Regions from separate parts of the Vibrio sabulosilitoris genome, predicted to be linked through region 1. Evidence: predicted binding sites of a transcription regulator. Region 1 holds the regulator's gene; the other holds the start of a gene.

Region 1 (3,134 bases):
GATAGGCCAGCTCCCCAAGGGCGCTAAACTCGGTGATCACGTTATCCAATAGGCGCGCCTTACTGGCTCCATCCTGGATTAGCTCTTCGACTAATTCCAATTGGAACTGGCGCAGAGCCTGTAAGGTCTCGTGTGCAAGCCGGCCATCTCTCTCGAGGTTATCCAGAAACTCAATCAGCTGATTGGTGGTCTTGCCTGCAGCAGAAACCACCACCAGATCCTCACTTGACGAGTAATCGCGCAGGATACGCACTGCCTTTCGATAGCACTCTGCATTGGCAAGACTACTGCCGCCAAATTTGTGCAACTGACGCTGTAGAGTCATGTTAAAACGCCTCCTTGGCTTTGCTGAAGGCTTGCTCTAGGTCAGCAATAAGGTCTCGATGATCCTCAAGCCCCACTGAGAGGCGTAATAGGTATTGCGAGATCCCAGCTTCAGCGAGGGCTTCTTCTCCCATTGCACGGTGAGTCATAGACGCAGGGTGACAGATCAAGCTTTCTACGCCACCTAGCGACTCGGCGAGCGAGAACAGCTCTAGTTGGCCGACGAAGAATTTCAATTGCTCGAACGAGCCTGCAAACTCAAAGCTTAGCATCGAACCAAAGCCAGATTGCTGCCTTTTGGCGATCTCATGGCCTGGGTGACTCTCAAGACTTGGGTGGTGCACCTTGCTTACCAGCGACTGCTCGACCAAGTAGTTAAGAATGTGCTGTGAGCTCTCCTCATGGACGCGCATGCGGGCGCCTAGCGTGCGAATTCCGCGCAGGGTCATGTAGCTATCAAATGGTGTACCGGTTGCTCCAATGCAGTTACCCCACCAAGCGAGCTCCTCAGCATGCGCTTCGGTTTTGGTGATCACGACGCCGCCAATCACATCGGAGTGGCCGTTGATGTACTTAGTGGTAGAGTGGATAACAAAATCCGCACCCAGCTCAAGCGGCTTTTGGTACACTGGTGTCAAAAAGGTGTTGTCGACGGCAACAAGCGCACCGACTTTTTTGGCCTCGGCGCAGATTGCAGCAATATCAACCACGCGAACTAAGGGGTTTGACGGGGTCTCAAGCAGGATTAGCTTGGGTTTTTGTGCCATAGCGCTGGCGAGTGCATCGCTATCGGTTTGATCGACAAACTGTACTTTAAAGTCACCCTTTTGCGCTCGGGTGTTAAACAGACGATAGGTTCCACCATAGCAATCATGTGGCGCAATAATCAGGTCATCGGGACCTAAAAATGCTGAAACCCACAGATTAAGCGCGGAAGTGCCGCAGTTGGTGACGACGGCCCCACAACCTGACTCCAGCTCGTACAAAGCTTGCTCAAGTAGCCCTCGATTTGGATTGCCAGAACGCGTATAGTCATACTTAGGCACATCCCCAAAGGCTGGAAAGCTGTAGTTGGTCGAGAGGTAGATGGGGGGAACAACCGCATGGTGTTGAGTGTCTGATTCGATGCCAGTGCGAACGGCAATGGTGGCAGGCTTGCGTGCGCTCATATGAGTGTCCTTCCCAAAAAAATGATTGTGCTTCACAAAACCGTTACACCTACTGGTTATAACGGTATTAAATTCCATTAGCAGACACTTTACTGCCCCTACAACAAGACGTCAATACTTCTAGACGTCTATATGTCTTTGCTCTTAGCCTTAAATCCGGCTAAAATATCTCCCTTACTCACTCCAACCAAAAATGACTAAAGGTTTCTCATGGCAGACTGGAATGGCGACTACACTAGCCCATATGCTGAGCATGGCAAAAAAAGCGAACAGGTAAAGAAGATTACCGTGTCAATTCCGCTTAAAGTACTGAAAGTATTGACGGATGAGCGTACGCGTCGTCAGATAAACAACCTGCGCCATGCCACCAACAGCGAGTTGCTGTGTGAGGCATTCTTGCATGCGTACACCGGGCAACCTCTGCCAACCGATGAAGACTTGCGTAAAGACCGTCCTGATGAGATCCCGGCTGAAGCCAAAGCGCTGATGACCGAGATGGGGATTGAGTTTGAAGCGTTTGATGAAGAGTAGCGTGTAGGCTGCTCTCAATAGGATTGTGACAGGTGGGCATGCGCTGACCTGTCTTTGAAGTTCTCAGGGATATATGGTTCAGCACAGTAAAAAGAGACGTACCACTCTACAAGATATCGCCGACCAGGTTGGCGTCACCAAAATGACCGTGTCGCGCTATATGCGAGACCCGAACTCCGTTGCAGAAAAAACCCGGCTTAAGATTGCTCAGGTCGTCGAGGACATCGGTTATATCGAAAACCGAGCGCCTGCGATGCTGGCAAACTCGTCGAGTAAAGCCATCGGTATCCTATTGCCCTCTCTGTCTAACCAGATCTTTGCCTCGTTTGTGCAGGGCGTAGAAACGGTCACTAAGGCCAATGGCTACGAAACCTTGATCGCGCACTTTAGCTATGATGAGCAAGAGGAGGAGAGCAAGATTGCCTCGCTGCTCTCTTACCAGGTAGATGGCTTGATCTTGACTGAGAGTCATCACACCCAGCGCACGCTGCAGATGATTAAGTCCGCCGGTGTCCCGGTGGTTGAGACAATGGAGCTGCCAGAGCAACCGATCGATATGGCGGTCGGCCTAGATCATATTGCTGCTTCTTATGATGTGACCAAGCAGATGATTGCCGCTGGCAAACGCTCCATCGCCTACTTTGGTGCACGTTTGGATACTCGAACCCGTCTACGTATGGCCGGTTATGACAAGGCGGTGATTGAGGCAGGTTTCACGCCGAAACATATTCTGACGGAGGCGCACTCGAGCTTCTCGATGGCAGATGACCTGTTGGACATGGCCTTTGCACAATACCCAGATCTCGATGGTGTGTTTTGCACCAATGATGATATCGCGGTTGGGGTACTACTTAGTGCCCAGCGCAGAGGCATTCAAGTGCCAGAGTCATTGTCTGTAGTGGGTTACAATGCGCTCGACATCGGCAATATCGTCAGCCCGAAGCTGACCAGTGTCGACACGCCACGCTTTGAGATTGGGGTCAAAAGTGCTGAGCTATTGGTCGCACGCTTAAAAGGTGAGCCCATAGATAGCACCAGTGTGGATATGGGTTATCGAGTCAACTCTGGTGAGAGTATCTAAATAAAAATGGAGCCGAGTGGCTCCATTTT
Region 2 (3,134 bases), 690 kb from region 1:
TGAGAGCATAAACCCCTGGGGGGGTTCCCGAGTGGCCAAAGGGAGCAGACTGTAAATCTGCCGGCACTGCCTTCGATGGTTCGAATCCGTCCCCCCCCACCATATTTAATCTCTAGCTGTGAAAAGCGTGAGAACAACTTGGAAAACGTGTTGGGAAAACATTTCAAGTTTTGCTTGTGAGAGCATAAACCCCTGGGGGGGTTCCCGAGTGGCCAAAGGGAGCAGACTGTAAATCTGCCGGCACTGCCTTCGATGGTTCGAATCCGTCCCCCCCCACCATCTTCTGCAAAAGCCAACTCTTCGGGGTTGGCTTTTTTTGTTTGCGCGAAGCGCAAACAGAGGCGAGAATCGAGATCGTTTCACTGCGAGAACGCTGCGCTCGAGGGAAAGCTTTTCCTCTCGCCTCCCAAAGCTAATTTTTCAAATAAGCAGGAACATCCGCAATGCTATCCAATACGCTGTCCGCTAGGGCCTCACCCTGTTCGGTGATTGGCTTGCCTGTACGAACTAAGATCTTAGTGCCTACACCCGCCGCGCCTGCTGCCATCATATCTTCAGCTTTATCACCGACCATTACTGAGTTGGCCATATCGATGTTAAGAAAATCTTTGGCAGAATTAAACATCCCTGGCTTTGGCTTGCGACACTCACAGTCTTGCAGATAGTCACCTTGACCATGTTCTGGATGGTGAGGACAATAATAGATACCGTCAAACTCCACCCCGTTATCAACAAAGTTCCAATCCATCCACTGAGTCAGTGAAAGGAAGCGATCCTCTGAGAACTTGCCGCGCGCGATCCCTGATTGGTTGGTGACCAATACCAACATATAGCCCATTTGCTTGAGTTGCTTAGCGGCCTTAAAAACCCCATCAATATACTCAAATTCGTGCTCATCGTGCACATATCCGTGGTCTACATTGATCACGCCATCGCGATCGAGAAATACAGCAGGTTTTGCCAAAACAGGGCTCTCTATATATTGGTGAATTGCCTCAATTATCGCACGCTTTGAAATAGAGAGCACCCGCATTTTTGTTTAAAACATGGACGGTTAACCATTTAGACGTCTAGACGTAAAAATATCTATTGACTTAGATCAGTGAAACTCATAGCATCAGCTACTCAAGGCGCTAACAACCAGTGTTTTTCACTGTCGCCGGGGCAAGTTTACAGGTTTATCGATGATAGAAATTAATCAAGTAAATAAGGTGTTCTACCAAGGGGCGAAGCAAATCAATGCCCTCAAAGACATCAATCTTCATATTCCTCAAGGAACCATCTTTGGGGTGATTGGCTCATCGGGTGCAGGGAAAAGTACCTTGATTCGTTGCGTCAACATGCTTGAGGCGCCGACTAGCGGCTCCATCATTGTCGATGGCGTTGACCTGACCACCCTGTCTAAAAAGCAACTAAGTGAAACTCGCCGCAATATTGGCATGATCTTCCAGCACTTTAACCTGCTGTCATCACGCACCGTATTCGACAACGTGGCCCTGCCACTAGAGTTGGCAGGCAAGAGTAGCGAGCAGATCAAACAAAAAGTCACTGAACTATTGGCTTTGGTGGGTTTGGCCGATAAGCATGAATCTTACCCGGCAAACCTCAGTGGTGGTCAAAAGCAGCGTGTCGCGATTGCCCGAGCGCTTGCCAGTGATCCTAAGGTACTGTTGTGTGACGAAGCCACCAGCGCGCTTGACCCTGCAACCACCCAATCGATTCTTGAGCTACTTAAAGAGATCAACCGCAAGCTGAACATCACTATGCTTTTGATCACGCACGAGATGGATGTGGTTAAGAGCATCTGTCACGAGGTCGCGATCATCGGGGGCGGTGAGCTGGTTGAGAAAGGCAGCGTCGGTGACATTTTTGCCCACCCGAAGACCGAATTAGCGCATGAATTTATTCGCTCAACGCTCGATCTATCAATTCCTGAAGACTACCAGCAACGCCTACAAGCGACACGTGTCAATGGCAGCTACCCACTCGTGCGTCTAGAGTTCACTGGAGAAACCGTGGATGCGCCTGTCATGAGCCAGATTGCGCGTAAATTCAATATCGATGTCAGCATCCTTAGCTCGGATCTTGACTACGCTGGCGGCGTTAAATTCGGCATGATGGTCGCTGAGCTATTTGGTAACGAGGCTAACGATAATGCGGCCATTGACTATCTGAGAGAACACAAAGTAAAAGTTGAGGTGTTAGGTTATGTCCTTTAAGAGTATCACTGACTGGCTGAGCCTCAATGGCGACCTCCTACTGGGAGCGACCTGGGAAACCATCTACATGGTCGGCGTTGCAGGCATCGTAGGCTTTGCTATCGGTATTCCGCTGGGGGTTATTCTTCACACCAGCAAAAAGGGTGGCTTGCTTGAGAACACCAAACTCAATGCGGTCCTGGGCGCAATTGTTAACATCGGTCGCTCAGTGCCCTTTTTGGTACTGATGGTGGCCATCATTCCAGTAACAAAGCTACTGGTTGGCACCTTTATCGGTACCACAGCAGCGATTGTCCCACTGACCATAGGTGCCATCCCATTCGTCGCGCGTTTGATAGAGGGGGCGCTGCTTGAAGTACCAAGTGGTCTGGTTGAGGCAGCCCAATCGATGGGCGCCACACCGACGCAAATTATTACTAAGGTATTGCTACCAGAAGCACTACCAACCATCGTCAACTCAGTGACCATCACGCTGGTTACCCTAGTGAGCTACTCTGCCATGGCAGGCACCGTGGGCGGCGGCGGCTTGGGAGACGTTGCGATTCGTTACGGTTTTCATCGTTACGATGTGGTGATCATGGCCGTGACTGTGGTTATGCTGATCGTGCTGGTGCAAATTATTCAATCTATTGGTGATGCGATTGTTCGTCGTGTCGATCACCGCTAAATTCTAACAACACTTACAAGGAGAGAGTCATGAAACTTAATCTAAAAGGCCTTCTAACCATCGCAGCTTCTGCGCTAGTACTATCAGGCTGTGGTGACAAAGAAGCCGACAGCAACACAATCAAAGTAGGTGTTATGGCTGGTGCTGAAGCGCAAGTAGCTGAAGTTGCAGCAAAGATTGCAAAGGAAAACTACGACCTGGACGTACAATTGGTTACTTTTACTGACTACGTGACACCAAACGCTGCG

What was found. The regulator MetJ, encoded in region 1, represses methionine synthesis genes. The targets are predictions, from matches to a motif close to TTAGACNTNTANANGTCTAA.
Region 2: the regulator MetJ is predicted to act here: its motif matches at 1,063-1,082, upstream of metN (methionine ABC transporter ATP-binding protein MetN).

Annotation. Positions count from the first base shown of each region.
Region 1 is NZ_AP029599.1:357,786-360,919, reverse strand. Features, by position in the region: gene ACZ5R2_RS01820 (bifunctional aspartate kinase/homoserine dehydrogenase II) at 1-325, opposite strand, end outside; gene ACZ5R2_RS01815 (O-succinylhomoserine (thiol)-lyase) at 327-1,493, opposite strand; gene metJ (met regulon transcriptional regulator MetJ) at 1,704-2,024, shown strand; gene ACZ5R2_RS01805 (substrate-binding domain-containing protein) at 2,098-3,105, shown strand.
Region 2 is NZ_AP029599.1:3,084,193-3,087,326, forward strand. Features, by position in the region: tRNA gene ACZ5R2_RS14475 (tRNA-Tyr) at 18-102, shown strand; tRNA gene ACZ5R2_RS14480 (tRNA-Tyr) at 195-279, shown strand; gene gmhB (D-glycero-beta-D-manno-heptose 1,7-bisphosphate 7-phosphatase) at 413-964, opposite strand; gene metN (methionine ABC transporter ATP-binding protein MetN) at 1,185-2,219, shown strand; gene ACZ5R2_RS14495 (methionine ABC transporter permease) at 2,209-2,886, shown strand; gene metQ (methionine ABC transporter substrate-binding lipoprotein MetQ) at 2,916-3,134, shown strand, end outside.